DNA from 3 places in the Anaerobacillus alkaliphilus genome. Region 2 is predicted to be linked to each of the others. Evidence: riboswitches for the same ligand, from Rfam matches in the RefSeq annotation. Region 2 holds a riboswitch; each other region holds the start of a gene.

Region 1 (4,291 bases), 160 kb from region 2:
TCATTCAACTTGAAAGGCAAAGGGGCATTTCGATTCCTGCGAATATCAGTCTTTTTCATATCTCCTTACATGGATATCTCTATCAAATGATGAGAGAAATTAATGAGGGACAGGATCAAGGTCTTATGTTTGAAGAACTTTCGGTCCTTGTAGATATGCTTCAGGCTTATGAAGATGCGCAAGGTTTTACCTATGCCGATAGCACGCAAGAAATCAGCGAGAAATTAGTGAAGGCCGACGAGGAAGTTTTAACTTCATTTATCTTTAGTGAGAGGAATCCAATTTTTCATAGCAAGAGGGGTGGGTACTAATGTTTACATCAATTGACTATTTAAAATTGGGCAATGAGCGGCAACGAAGAGCGTACGATGCGATCCAAAAGGTAGGGATCATGGATAATCTCGCTATTTACACCCCGATCCTATGTGGAACTTTACCGATTGGAATTGATGTAGATGGTTCTGATCTAGACATCATTATGGAAGTTCATAATTTCAGTAGATTTAGAGAGCAAGTGAAAGATTTATACAGTCACCTCGATAATTATCGACTAAAGGAAGTAATAATTAGAGATGTACCCGTCGTAAAAGCCAATTTTTTATTTGAGGGATATGAGTTTGAATTGTTTGGTCAACCGCAGCCTGTTTTCGAACAAAACGCTTACCTTCATATGATAATTGAAGACCAACTAATAAAATGCATCCCTACCTTGAGAGATCAAGTTATCAGCTTGAAACAGCGGGGATATAAAACTGAGCCAGCTTTTTGTAAAGTATTAGGTTTAGATGAAAGTGATCCTTATCTATCTCTGATCAATTACGGTAGGAATATCTGTTTGATTTAAAAGGTAACTATTCCCAGTCGGCAATAAAGTCTATTTTACAAGTATTGTTAATGATAAAATACTTGTAAGCATGGGAGGGTTACAGATGAAAAAATACATACTAGTGCTAATAATGGTCGTAGTTTCTATTATTGGACAAGGAGCAGAAGTCTCAGCAAATGATCAAACGCTGTCTTTTCCAGATCCTAACTTAGAAAGAGCTATTAGGATTCAACTAAAAATGCCGGAAGGACCGATTACTAAGGAGGACGTAGAGAAAGTTACTGAACTAAACATTGAAGGTAGCACCGATACGCTAGAAGGAATTCAGCATTTACAAAATGTAAAGACATTAATCATAAACCATTCGATCTCTCAAGAGGATCTTAAATTAGTGGTTGGTTTAAAAAAGATAAACCATCTATCTATAGATACTAGAAGGATCAGTGATTTGCAGCTCTTACATGAGCTTCCGAAACTACAAAAACTGTCAATTTATGGATCTGAGGTACGTGACTTAGCACCAGTTCTAAATCTATCGGGAATAGAGTCATTAACGTTAGCAGCCATTCCTTTAAGTGACTTAGGTTTTCTAGTACAGATGGATTTGAGGGAATTAGTTTTAGTTGGAAACGGGCTAGAAGATCTAAAGGGTATTGAACAATTAGCCTCATTAGAAGGAGTTTCAATATGGCATAACCCAATAAAGGATTTTACTCCGTTAGAAGAGCTTCCAAATTTACAACAATTGTTACTGTATGATTACGAATTAAGAGGTAATCTTGATTTAAACCAAATTAGTAAACTAACAACATTAAGAAGTCTTAGTTTGGTTTTCATGGGCATTAAAGATATACGTCCACTTGCTTCTCTTGTTCATTTAGAAGAGTTAGATGTGAGTCAAAATAGTATAAGAAACTTATCACCGTTAGCGTCATTGACAAACCTTAAAAATCTAAATCTATCAAGTAACTTTATTCAGGATATCAACGATTTGCGATTGTTAAGAGAACTCACGGTTCTTGATATATCGTCGAATTCAATTTCGAACATCACTGTTTTGAAGGAACTTCAAGAATTACAATACTTGAAGTTTAGTTACAATCGCGTAGAGAGTATTGATCCATTAAAATATCTATTAAACTTGGAAACTATTTATGCAGACAGTAATAATATTCGTATTCTGACGCCATTAAATACGCTTCCAAGCCTGAAAACTGTATTTATCTTTAATAATCCTCTCTCTGGTAAAGAAACCGTAGAGATGATTAAGCGTCTACAGCAAAATGGTGTTGCTTTTTGGCATTCCAAAATTTATCTTCAAACGGAAATGATGTTTTGGCTTAATCAACCCAGTTGGTTACTAAACGGGAAAAATGCTGTTTTAGATCATCCACCATATCTAAAAAATAACCGTACGCTTGTCCCGATTAGGGTAATTAGTGAAGCTTTTGGAGCACATGTTCATTGGGATCCAAATGCAAAAACAGTGACGATAAAAAATGGTGGTAACACGATCGTATTAACTGTTAATGACCAACACGTACTGGTCAACGGTCAAAAGAGGTTAATCGATGTTGCACCAGAAATTAATAATGGTCGGACTTTTGTTCCAATTCGTTTTGTTTCCGAACAGTTCGGTGCCAAGGTCAACTATCAAGCCTCATCTCGAAGTATTATCATTGAAAAATAACTACTTCCGAATTTATTAATTTGAACTTGTACGAGAGGCTAGATTAATATAAAATATTGGTAATATTAAGATATTCATGGTAAAGTATTGGTAGGTCTATTTTACTAAATTTCTAATTAAATAAGAAACGTTCGGGCAAACCAACAGAAATGTTGGGACGCAAAACTATAGGGGCTACAACATTATGTTACGCCAGCCAGGTGCCGTTTTAGGAAAAACATCCTGACGGGTGTTTTTTTTGTTTTTAACGACATTCAATTTATTGATGCTTGAGTTAAACTTTGATCTTATTAATAGATGAAAGGAATTGTACGTAAATGAAAACACTCGATAAACAGGTACTAAATTCGCAGAATAACATATTAAAACAAATTGCAACGGGTAACGAATTAACAGTAATCCTAAAGAGTCTTGCTTTAGAAATAGAAACATTGATCACCGGTACTATTTGTTCAATCCTTCTTTACAACGAGCAAAATCAAACGTTGGAAAAAGGTGTTGGACCAAGCTTAGCTGATGCATATAATCAAGCGTTAGCTGGTACAAAGATTGGACCAGGAGTCGGATCATGTGGAACAGCTGCGTTTTTCATGGAAACAGTGATTGTTAAGGACATTGAAACCGATGACCGGTGGAAAAACTACAAATCGCTTGCGCTTTCCTATGGGTTAAAGGCTTGCTGGTCAAAACCGATCATTTCCTCTGAAGAAACCGTTCTGGGAACTTTTGCTCTCTATTACCGTGAAACCCGTGAACCGCTGAAAGACGAATTAGAACTATTAGAAGTGTTTGCTCACTTAGCTTCTATTGCTATTGAACAACGAAATACAGATAAGAAACTCTATGAAAGCGAAAAGAAATACCGACTGTTAGCTGAAAATGTATCAGACTTCGTGGGGATTATTGATCAGAAGGGCATTTTTGAGTATGCCTCATCTTCACATGAGAAGTATTTAGGATATACGTTGCGAGAGCTGATAGGCAAATCGATATTGGACTTTGTTCATCCCGATGATCTTCGTATTGTGAAAAGAAATTTGAAAAAGGTTCTTGAAAATCTTCAAGTAATAACCATTACTTCTCGCTTTTTACATAAACACGGCCACTGGGTGTATCTTCAAGGAAACTGTAACCCGATCATTGAAGAAGATAAGGTATGTCGTTTTGTTTATATGGCACGCGACATAACCGCACAGAAAACTGCCGAACAAGAACTTAACAAAGTACTAGTAGAGTTGGAGTCAACCCGACAAAAGTTTCATTCGTTATACCAAAATTCTTTAGATGCAATCTTTGAACTAGATCACAACGGTAAGCTTTTTAGTGTAAATCCAGCAGCGGAAACATTAACAGGGTATAGCAAAGAGGAGCTCTTAAGAATTAATAGTACAACGTTCATTGATGCCAATTCTTATCAAGAACTAGATCAAATTTTTACAGCAGTGAAACAAGGGAATGGACAACGAGTTGAAGGTGTGATTAATCATAAAGGTGGACATCAAGTGATCGTTGATATCAATATCGTTCCGATCTTTAAACACAATACTTCCGTTAGTGTGATGGCTTTCGTTAAAGATATTACAGACAAGAGAAAAGCTGAGAATGAAATCAAAGAGTTAGCCTATAAAGATCAATTAACAGGACTACCAAATCGTTATTTGTTCAGTTTGAAGCTTGAAGAGGCGATAAAAAGAGCGAGCGAGACGAAGTCGACATTAGGAGTCTTGTTTATTGATTTTGATAATTTCAAAACGATTAACGATACCCTAGGCCAT
Region 2 (4,291 bases):
AAAAATGATCGATCAATCTTAATCGCAGAAATTAAATGGCTGAACTGTGTTAGATATCCTAACGATGAATAACCTGTTCCAAAGTCATCCAAAGATACGCGGATACCGAGTTGTTGGATATCAGAAAGAGTGTCGCGTGCTCGATTTTCATCAAGAATTAGCAATGTTTCTGTAATTTCAAACTCTAAATACCTAGTGTCAACTTCAGTTTGATGTAGAATACTCTCAATCTCCCTGATAAATTCTACTTGCATAAATTGTTTTGCTGATATGTTAACGGATATCGGTACTACCGGATACCCCTGCCTTTTTAGCTCCACGATATATTGACAGACTTTATTAAGGACTAGGTTACCTATCGGAATGATCAATCCTGTTTCTTCCGCTATCGGAATAAAATCACTTGGTGGAACAAATCCTCTTTCCTTATGCTTCCAGCGAAGTAAAGCCTCTGCACTAATAAGTTTTCCTTCTGTATCTACTCTAGGTTGATAGAAGACCTCAAATTCCTGATAGCGTAAAGCTTGTCGAAGTTCATTTTCTAACCGAAAATTCTTCTCTGTCTTTTCATTCATGGATTGTGTGAAAATTTGATAATTATTTTTGCCATTTTCCTTTGCATAATACAAGGCGGCATCCGCATTTTTAATAAGAGAGTTAGCATTCGTCCCATGATATGGATAGAACGTAATCCCAACACTTGTCGTTACTGTAAACTCATAATGATTGTATTGAAAAGGTTCATGTAGCGTTGTAAGTAAGGATATTGCTACTTCTTGAATGGTATCATTTGCCCCAGGAACAATTAAAAAGAATTCGTCTCCCCCTACTCGAGCCAGGAAACTGTTTTTTGGTATTATTTGCTTCCATCGATCTGTCACCATTCGTAATACCGCACTACCAGCTTCATGTCCTAAAGAGTCATTAATATATTTAAAACGATCCAAATCTAACGCAATAAGCGCAAATGAATTTCGACTGTTGGTTGCTAGCAGCAATTGATTTTGAAGTTCTTTTTCAAACATTCTGCGATTAGGTAGGTCCGTTAATGGATCATGATAGGCAAAATATTCGTTAAGCTCATATAGTTTTTTCTTTTCGGTTATGTCCATGACAGTTCCGAGTATGGCAGATTGCCCTTCATAGATAATCTTTGACACATGCAATTCTACATCTAAAAGAGAACCATCTAGATGGACAGCTTTTGCATAAATGTTTTTTTCCGACTGTCCTATTTCTAATTGTTTCACTTGGTTTAGAATGGCGGTACGATCCTCTAACACTACGTAACTCCATAGAGAGGTATGAATCAGTTGCTCATAACCCAACAAGTCATTTAACTGATAATTCGTAAATACCAAGGATCCTTCTACGGAAATAAATACGCCTAAATTAGAGTTTTCTACAATACTTCGATATTTCATTTCAGAACTTTGTAACAGTTTTTGTGTTGCTACTTTATCCGAAACATTCTTCACTATGGCTATAATTCCTACAACTTTGGAATTAATACTAATTGGAAGACAAGTGATAAATCCGTAGATGAGTTCTTTGTTTTTATGAACTAGAACAATGTCATAATCTTTAGCTATTCCCTTTACACCAATCTCAAACTGCTGCCATACCTTTTCAATATCATCAGGGTGTACTAGTCTACTAAAATCATTTCCCAGTAATTCTTCTTTGGAATATCCCAGGCCGTATTCAAACGATTTATTGACATGAACAAACTTACCTTGTAAGTTAACATGAGCTATTAAATCAGGATTTTGTTCAAATAAAATTTGATTGATGAGGTCTTGCTCAACGTTAGGTTGAACTTTTTGCTCATTAGAATTTGCTTGGTAATCAAGTTCTTTCAAACTTTTATCCTCCTAACTAAGTTGAACATTTCTAAAAACGACAATCATTTATCTTAGTAAAAAAAATACTCCTTGTATGAAGGAGTATTTGATCATCGTCTCCAGCAGCCAGGCTATCATAACTCTTATCATCATAGACCCGTGGCTTTGTGTCTTCACATTTTGTACATAAATTTAATTTTAATGTTAATCTAATCGACCGTCAAACTCAGCATTTCCTAATTCAGGAGATTACTGGCAGTTATAGACAAGGGGACAGGTCCCTTGTCTCACTCACACCATGGAGGAAAGCTGAAGTCTAGACAATGTTCCTGTCCCTCTATCCTACAGACAACAAAGAAGGAACAAACCGAACAGTCTGTTCCTCCTATCTTTAAATTTTTTTCAAGACTGACAAATGATTTATTTAATAACTAAGGGTGTCTACACCAACTATTGAACGAATTTTTGAACTAACTGCTGTGTTTTTTGTTGGGTTTGTTGATAAGTTGTTATTTGTTTCATAATCTCTTGGCTTTGCACTGAAGATGAAGTGTTGTACCAACCTTGTTGAGACATAAGTTGATAAACTTGGCCTTGCATTTGAAGGCAACTTTGTAAAAGCTGTTCAAATTGCTGACGGACTTCAGGACAATTAGACTCTGTCACAGCAGTCGTATATTCTCTAGCTGTTCGCTTTAAATCAGCTAAATAAGAATACACGATGTCCGGATCTTGTAATATTGGCATATGTTGCATTTGTTGATTCGATGGTTGATTCATTTGCTGTTGTTGCATGATAATCTCTCCTTTCTACTGAGTCTGACTAGTTCCCATGGATTGATGTTGCTGCATTACGTTCATTAGCTGTTGATAATGCTGTTGATGTTGATTTACCATTGTTTGGCATACTTGCTTAACATTTTGATTTTGAGTACTTCCAATGATTGCTACACATTGCTTAATTAACAAATCTTCGTTTGACATACTATCGACAATGTATTCTAACTCTTTTGTTGTTAATGGTTGCATAGATTTATCCCTCCTTTATCGAGCTTAATATTCCCTCTGGTTGTAGATTACTTACACCCAATAAAATTAATTTTCTTGTTAGATGCTTAGCGAATGTTTCCACAGTTAAAATCGGCAAGGATGTCCCTCTGTCTCAATGGAAAAAGAAAACAACAAAAAAATCAGCGAAATGGATATTACTTCTAAATGAATATATCAAATACTATTTACTATATGTGAGTATAATCCACAAAACTATACCAATAAAATAAAATAAAATATAAATTCTTTATAACCAATTTTAAAACGAGTATTTATATCTAAATGCTCATATTATTTATAAAACACCACACGAACCTCCAATTCTACGTAAACCAAAATTACTTAAAAAACACATAGTAAATTCCTGAAACAGCTAAATAGGCACCTAAATTGGAGGGAAATGATGGGCCCTATTAAAATGTAATTGGTGGATGGCCCCAGAAACGGTGAAGATGTCCCGGACCAGGGCTCTGGCATTTACCTATGTTGTCTAATAAAAAAAACTGTTTACCGATAGGTACCTTTTTTCAATGGGTGAATATCATGACCTTGAAAGGAGTGAGTCTTTAATGGATAGACATAATTACAGTTACTCACAGCAGTTACCGCAACTCTGTCATAAATATTTAAATTATCACTGTTCTTTTACAATTGCAGATGGGAGTACATTTGATGGGATTATTGAAAATGTAGGTCAGGATGGAGTTACCGTGCTTGTTGGCGAGGATGTTATGGATGAACCAGAGCAACGTGAGAATGAACGTCAATATTATGGGTATGGTTATGATTATGGCTATGGACGTCCTAGAAGAAGATTTAGACGTTTCCGACGCCAAGTATATCCTTTTCCAGCGTTAGCCACTTTAGCATTATTGCCATACATTTTCCCACAACCATATCCTTACTACCCTTATTACTAAGCTTTACACCCCCCTTTATTAAAATTAAGGTGCCTGACCCCCGATACGTTCGGACTGGGTAGGCACCCACCTTTGCTCCTAGAAGGTTTTTTGAAATGTCCTTACCAAGTGGACTAATCGACTGATTTGTCCACGAACGGTGCCAGGGAAAAGGCACCAGGATAATATAATACAATGAACCTGTCCTTCCGTCCCCTCTCTACAAAACAATCCTCTCTGGATGACTATAAACATTTAAACTTTGTCCACGGACAAACCCAATAGCGGTAATGCCTAAGTCATTCGCTAGATTAATTGCTAATGTTGTTGGGGCCGACTTTGACAGAATAATGCCCACTCCGATTTTTGAAACCTTTAACAAAACTTCAGATGAAATTCTTCCGCTAAAGGCAATCATTTTGTCAGTGATCGAAACTTTATTTTTTAAACAGTATCCGTGTATTTTATCTAACACATTATGTCTTCCTATATCAGATC
Region 3 (4,291 bases), on a different contig from region 2:
GAAGCAGCTACTTCAGATGTACTTATTGCAGCTTTTTGTGAAATTGATGCGACTTCCTCAAGGGTTGCATTGACTTGTTCGACACTTGCAGCCATTTCTTCACTAATCGCAGACACCTCTTGAATTTCAGAATTTACACCTTCAACCGACTCTAGTATCATATGGAAGATTTGTCCTGTTTCTTTTACTAGGGTTAATCCTTTATGGACTTCATTTGCGCCATTATTCATTACTTGGACAGCACGTGAAGTTCCTGCTTGAACGATTTCAATTAAATTAGCAATCTTGCTAGCAGATTTTTTAGATTGTTCAGCTAGTTTTCTGACCTCATCAGCGACTATTGAAAACCCTCTTCCATGCTCACCAGCTCGGGCAGCTTCGATAGCAGCATTTAAAGCTAAAAGATTCGTTTGATCAGCAATACTAGTTATTACAGCTACAAACTCATTAATCTCTTTTGAGTTATGATCTAAATCATTAATAACTCCACTAGTTTCACTTGCAGATTGATAGATTGACTCCATCTGCTTCATGACTTGCTGCAAGAGTTCATTTCCTTCATTGGCCTGTACGGTTGTTTCCTCTACGGTTTCTGCTACAACATTAGTGGTTTCCACCACTCATTGGATTCTATTGCTAGTTGACTAACCGCATTGGCGGACTCTATAGTATTACTACCTTGGATTTCAGAGCCACTTGCAACTTCCTGAATAGCTGTTGCAACTTGGTTGGCAGCAGAAGTAGTATGTTCAGCACTTGCCATTAACTCTTCAGCAGATGCAGCGACGTGTTCTGAAGTTTTACTAACATCATTAATTAATTCTCTTAAACTTAATCTCATTTTATTGAAGGAAAGGGCTAAATCACCAATTTCATCCTTGTTTTTTATATAACAACAACACTGAAAAGTCCATACTTATGGTTGAAGAACTAGTAAATTTAGCAAAGGAATATCAAGAGATTGCTGAGCTTTCTATTTCCTATAAAAAGCAAAATAAAGTAGATGAGATTTCAAAACTAATGCGTGAGCGAGGAAATGTATTAACAATAAGAATAACAGAGACTAGTGAACAAGTTCGCACTTATCAAGGGAATCAGCTTCACTTTACAATAAGATAATTTTTATGAGTGATAGCCAGAACAACCATTACCTACTTTATTCTACAATAATATCGGTACAAGGCTTAAAACTGTTTAGAGTATTAGCTGAATACACTGTTCTGTAACATTAGTGGATAAAAGTGGAATTTTACTTTAATAAGAAAATAAACATAACTCCCCTCGAAATGAGGGAGTTATGTTTATTCCTATTTACCTTTACCAGGGTTATTTTCATTTTCATTTTTGTTCTCGTTTTTCTTTTCAGATTTTCCATTATTAGTTTTAGGAAGAGCAGTTTTTTCTACTTCAACTGTTTTTTCTTCAGTTATACTATCAAACTTGCTTTCTTCAATTTCTGCTTGTTTAGTTGAGTTAGCAGGTTTGCTATTATCAGCTTTACTGTTAGTCTTATTTTGTTTGTTATCGTTTGCATCCTTGTTAGCTGACGCAATATTTTTCGTTTCAACTTGGTTAGAGACTACAGCAGGTTTTGAAGCTTCTTTCTGAACGATGGCCTTATTTGGTTTATTGGTGTTGGGCTCAGCTTTGTTCTCTATATCCGCTTGCTTATTAGCTACAGCAGGTTTGTTTGTTGCCACCTTTTCTAGACCGACATTCTGCTTTTGAGTCCCATTTGAACCAACTTTCTGGACGTTATTTTGAGTAGTAAGTAATGCAGTAGTAACTACTTCATCAGATGTTACAGGGACTTCATCAGTTTCATTATTATCCACTTCCGTATCTTCTACAACTGTTTTAACCTGCTGGCGTTTGTCTTTCTCTAATGCTCTTGCAATATTTCTCTCAAGAGCCTGTCTCGCACGGTCATTACCAACTTTTTCTAACGCGGCAGTTAAGGCAACGATGTTTGCGGCTAGTGTTGTTTCTGGATCAAGAGCCGTTTCTTCTTGATCTTCGGATACAGTACCATCAGTAATTTCACTTTCAGCTATTTCCGTGTCTTCTTCAGCAACTGCTTGTAACTGTTTATACTTTGCTAGTGCAAGCTCTTGTTGTTCAATTGCTTTTTGTATGATTTCATTGGCACGGTCTTCCTCGCCTAATTTAAGTAATGCTGTAGCTTCTCTAATTCGTTCTTCTGCAAAAGAAGCAAGTAACTCCGCCTCTTTTTCCGTATCAAACGTTAAAGCGAGTTGAACATTTTCCATTAAACTTTTTATAAAGTATAGAAAATCTCCTGGTAGAAGCTTTGGGGTATCAGCAATGATTTCCTCTTCAGCTGTTGTTTCAGCTTCGGTTTCGTCAGTTTTTAAATCTTCACTAACTTCTGCTGTTTCTTCGGTTGCTGTCTCTTCTTCAACTTCCTCTGTTTGAACATCAGTCTCTACAACAACTTCTTCTTCGATCGTTTCTTGATCATTGTCAGCTGCTACTTGCAATGTACCTAAACTGAAAATGAGAGCTGTTGCAATAATACTTGTCCTAAAAAACTTTGACATAAAAAATCCCTCCAAGATGTTTTTTGGAAGAAGTCGGAATGAACTGGGGACCATTCACCATTCTTCAGCGGTCCAGCCACCATAGTAATGTACCGTAGGCCTGTGACTTTGCGTCTCTATTTTTCAATAGATTTGCCTTTTTCAAATTGAGAACTAAATGTTTGTTCACCATTATCTTAATTATACGTTAGGCAATTAGGGAAATCATGCACTTTTTTACTTAATTACACCTAGTACTTTTGTCTACCGGTGCCTGTCACCACCCGAAATTTGTCGAATGGAAATTTACATACCAGGAGGAATGTACAAGTTTAAAAACATAAATACTGATAAATTCCCTACATCGACAAGCATATGTGAGTAAAGGGACCATCTCAAGCTTCTTGTCTTGTAGCGAATAAGTGACCAAACCACGCCCATTAGGAAAAGTGAGATATACATATGAGTTGATTTGTTGGCGATGGAGAAGACGCCCCACATAAGCGGGTGGCTTAATACGAAGAAGACTGTAGAGTAGGTAATGTTGAGCCATCTAGGTAAATTTCCACCAGCATCTAATAGTAACCCAGTAGAACAAGAAATCTATTTTTCTTAGAAATATGACTCACCTCCTTTTAATAGGTAAATTATACCATAAGGTGATATTTTACTACATAGAAAAAATAAGGCTGATACACGTGGAAGGGGGAGTCCCGTGTGTCAGCCTTATTTTTATATCAAATATAAAACCGAGTACGTATCGTAATTATTGCTTGTCTAATGCTTCTTGTTTGGCGTTCTCTAACATTTCGTTAATCGTTTCAATGTATTCTTGTAAACTCATTTGTTAAACACGCTCCTTTTTAAGTTTCTAGTCATAGTATTGCCAGGTTATGAAACTATTAAACTCTAGTTATACAATTTTTTTTAGAAAAAATTAATTTACAGTCCGAAACGATTAGTTTACAGTCCAAAATAAAAATTTACAGTCCAAAACGAGCATTTTACAGTCGAAAAAAAATATTTACAGTCCAAACCGACAAAAATACAGCATGGGGTATGCAGAGCGACAAACTCCCTGAAACTTTTCCTGACCTATTTCGTAAAAGTAGTATTACATTTATAATGAATAATGGGAATATTAGGTAGAGTGGAGGGAGTCTGACATGAGTTTACTAAAAAGATTTCGAGATATTATGGCGAGTAATATGAATGCAGCGATCGATAAGGCTGAAGATCCTGAGAAAATGCTTAACCAGTATTTGCGTGAACTACGCAGTCAGCTAGGAACTGCTAAGGCTGAAGCGGCAACAATGATGGCAACAGAGCAGCGAGCAAGACGGCAGCTCGATGAGTGTTTGGCAGAGATCAATAAATTCGAGCGTTATGCAGTACGCTCGTTAGAAATGGGAAATGAAGCGGATGCAAGGCAGTTCTTAGATAGAAAAGCACAGGTTGCCGTAAAGGAAGCTGAGTTGAAGCAAGTGTATGAACAAGCGGCCGCCAATGCGAAAAAGCTACGGGAGATCCATGAAAAGTTTCAATCAGATATTCAAGAGTTAGAAACTCGTCAAATAGAGTTGAAGGGCAAGCTTTCTGCAGCAAAAGTCCAACAGAAGATAAATCGAGGTTCTGAGTTGGAGGAAAAAGCGGAACGTACGTTGTTTGAAGCAGAAGCTCTGGCCGAACTAAATTCACCAGACAATGAGCTAGACCGCCTACTAGAGGAATATACTCAAAAGGATAGCTCT

Evidence for each region. Region 2 has a riboswitch for cyclic di-GMP ahead of DS745_RS21205 (sensor domain-containing protein). Riboswitches for the same ligand answer to the same signal wherever they lie in the genome.
Region 1: another riboswitch for cyclic di-GMP. It lies ahead of DS745_RS20515 (EAL domain-containing protein); the one in region 2 lies ahead of DS745_RS21205 (sensor domain-containing protein).
Region 3: another riboswitch for cyclic di-GMP. It lies ahead of DS745_RS09050 (DUF5667 domain-containing protein); the one in region 2 lies ahead of DS745_RS21205 (sensor domain-containing protein).

The regions. Positions count from the first base shown of each region.
Region 1 is NZ_QOUX01000047.1:12,183-16,473, forward strand. Features, by position in the region: gene DS745_RS20500 (hypothetical protein) at 1-311, shown strand, start outside; gene DS745_RS20505 (DUF4269 domain-containing protein) at 311-844, shown strand; gene DS745_RS20510 (stalk domain-containing protein) at 930-2,516, shown strand; cyclic di-GMP riboswitch class I at 2,641-2,724, shown strand; gene DS745_RS20515 (EAL domain-containing protein) at 2,834-4,291, shown strand, end outside.
Region 2 is NZ_QOUX01000047.1:172,147-176,437, reverse strand. Features, by position in the region: gene DS745_RS21205 (sensor domain-containing protein) at 1-1,862, opposite strand, end outside; cyclic di-GMP riboswitch class I at 1,963-2,051, opposite strand; gene DS745_RS21200 (spore coat protein) at 2,295-2,639, opposite strand; gene DS745_RS21195 (hypothetical protein) at 2,655-2,873, opposite strand; gene DS745_RS21190 (hypothetical protein) at 3,464-3,814, shown strand; gene fdhD (formate dehydrogenase accessory sulfurtransferase FdhD) at 4,014-4,291, opposite strand, start outside.
Region 3 is NZ_QOUX01000032.1:3,231-7,521, forward strand. Features, by position in the region: gene DS745_RS09035 (methyl-accepting chemotaxis protein) at 1-617, opposite strand, end outside; gene DS745_RS09040 (HAMP domain-containing protein) at 596-889, opposite strand; gene DS745_RS09045 (hypothetical protein) at 919-1,119, shown strand; gene DS745_RS09050 (DUF5667 domain-containing protein) at 1,308-2,561, opposite strand; cyclic di-GMP riboswitch class I at 2,625-2,708, opposite strand; gene DS745_RS25505 (CPBP family glutamic-type intramembrane protease) at 2,847-3,143, opposite strand; gene DS745_RS09060 (PspA/IM30 family protein) at 3,707-4,291, shown strand, end outside.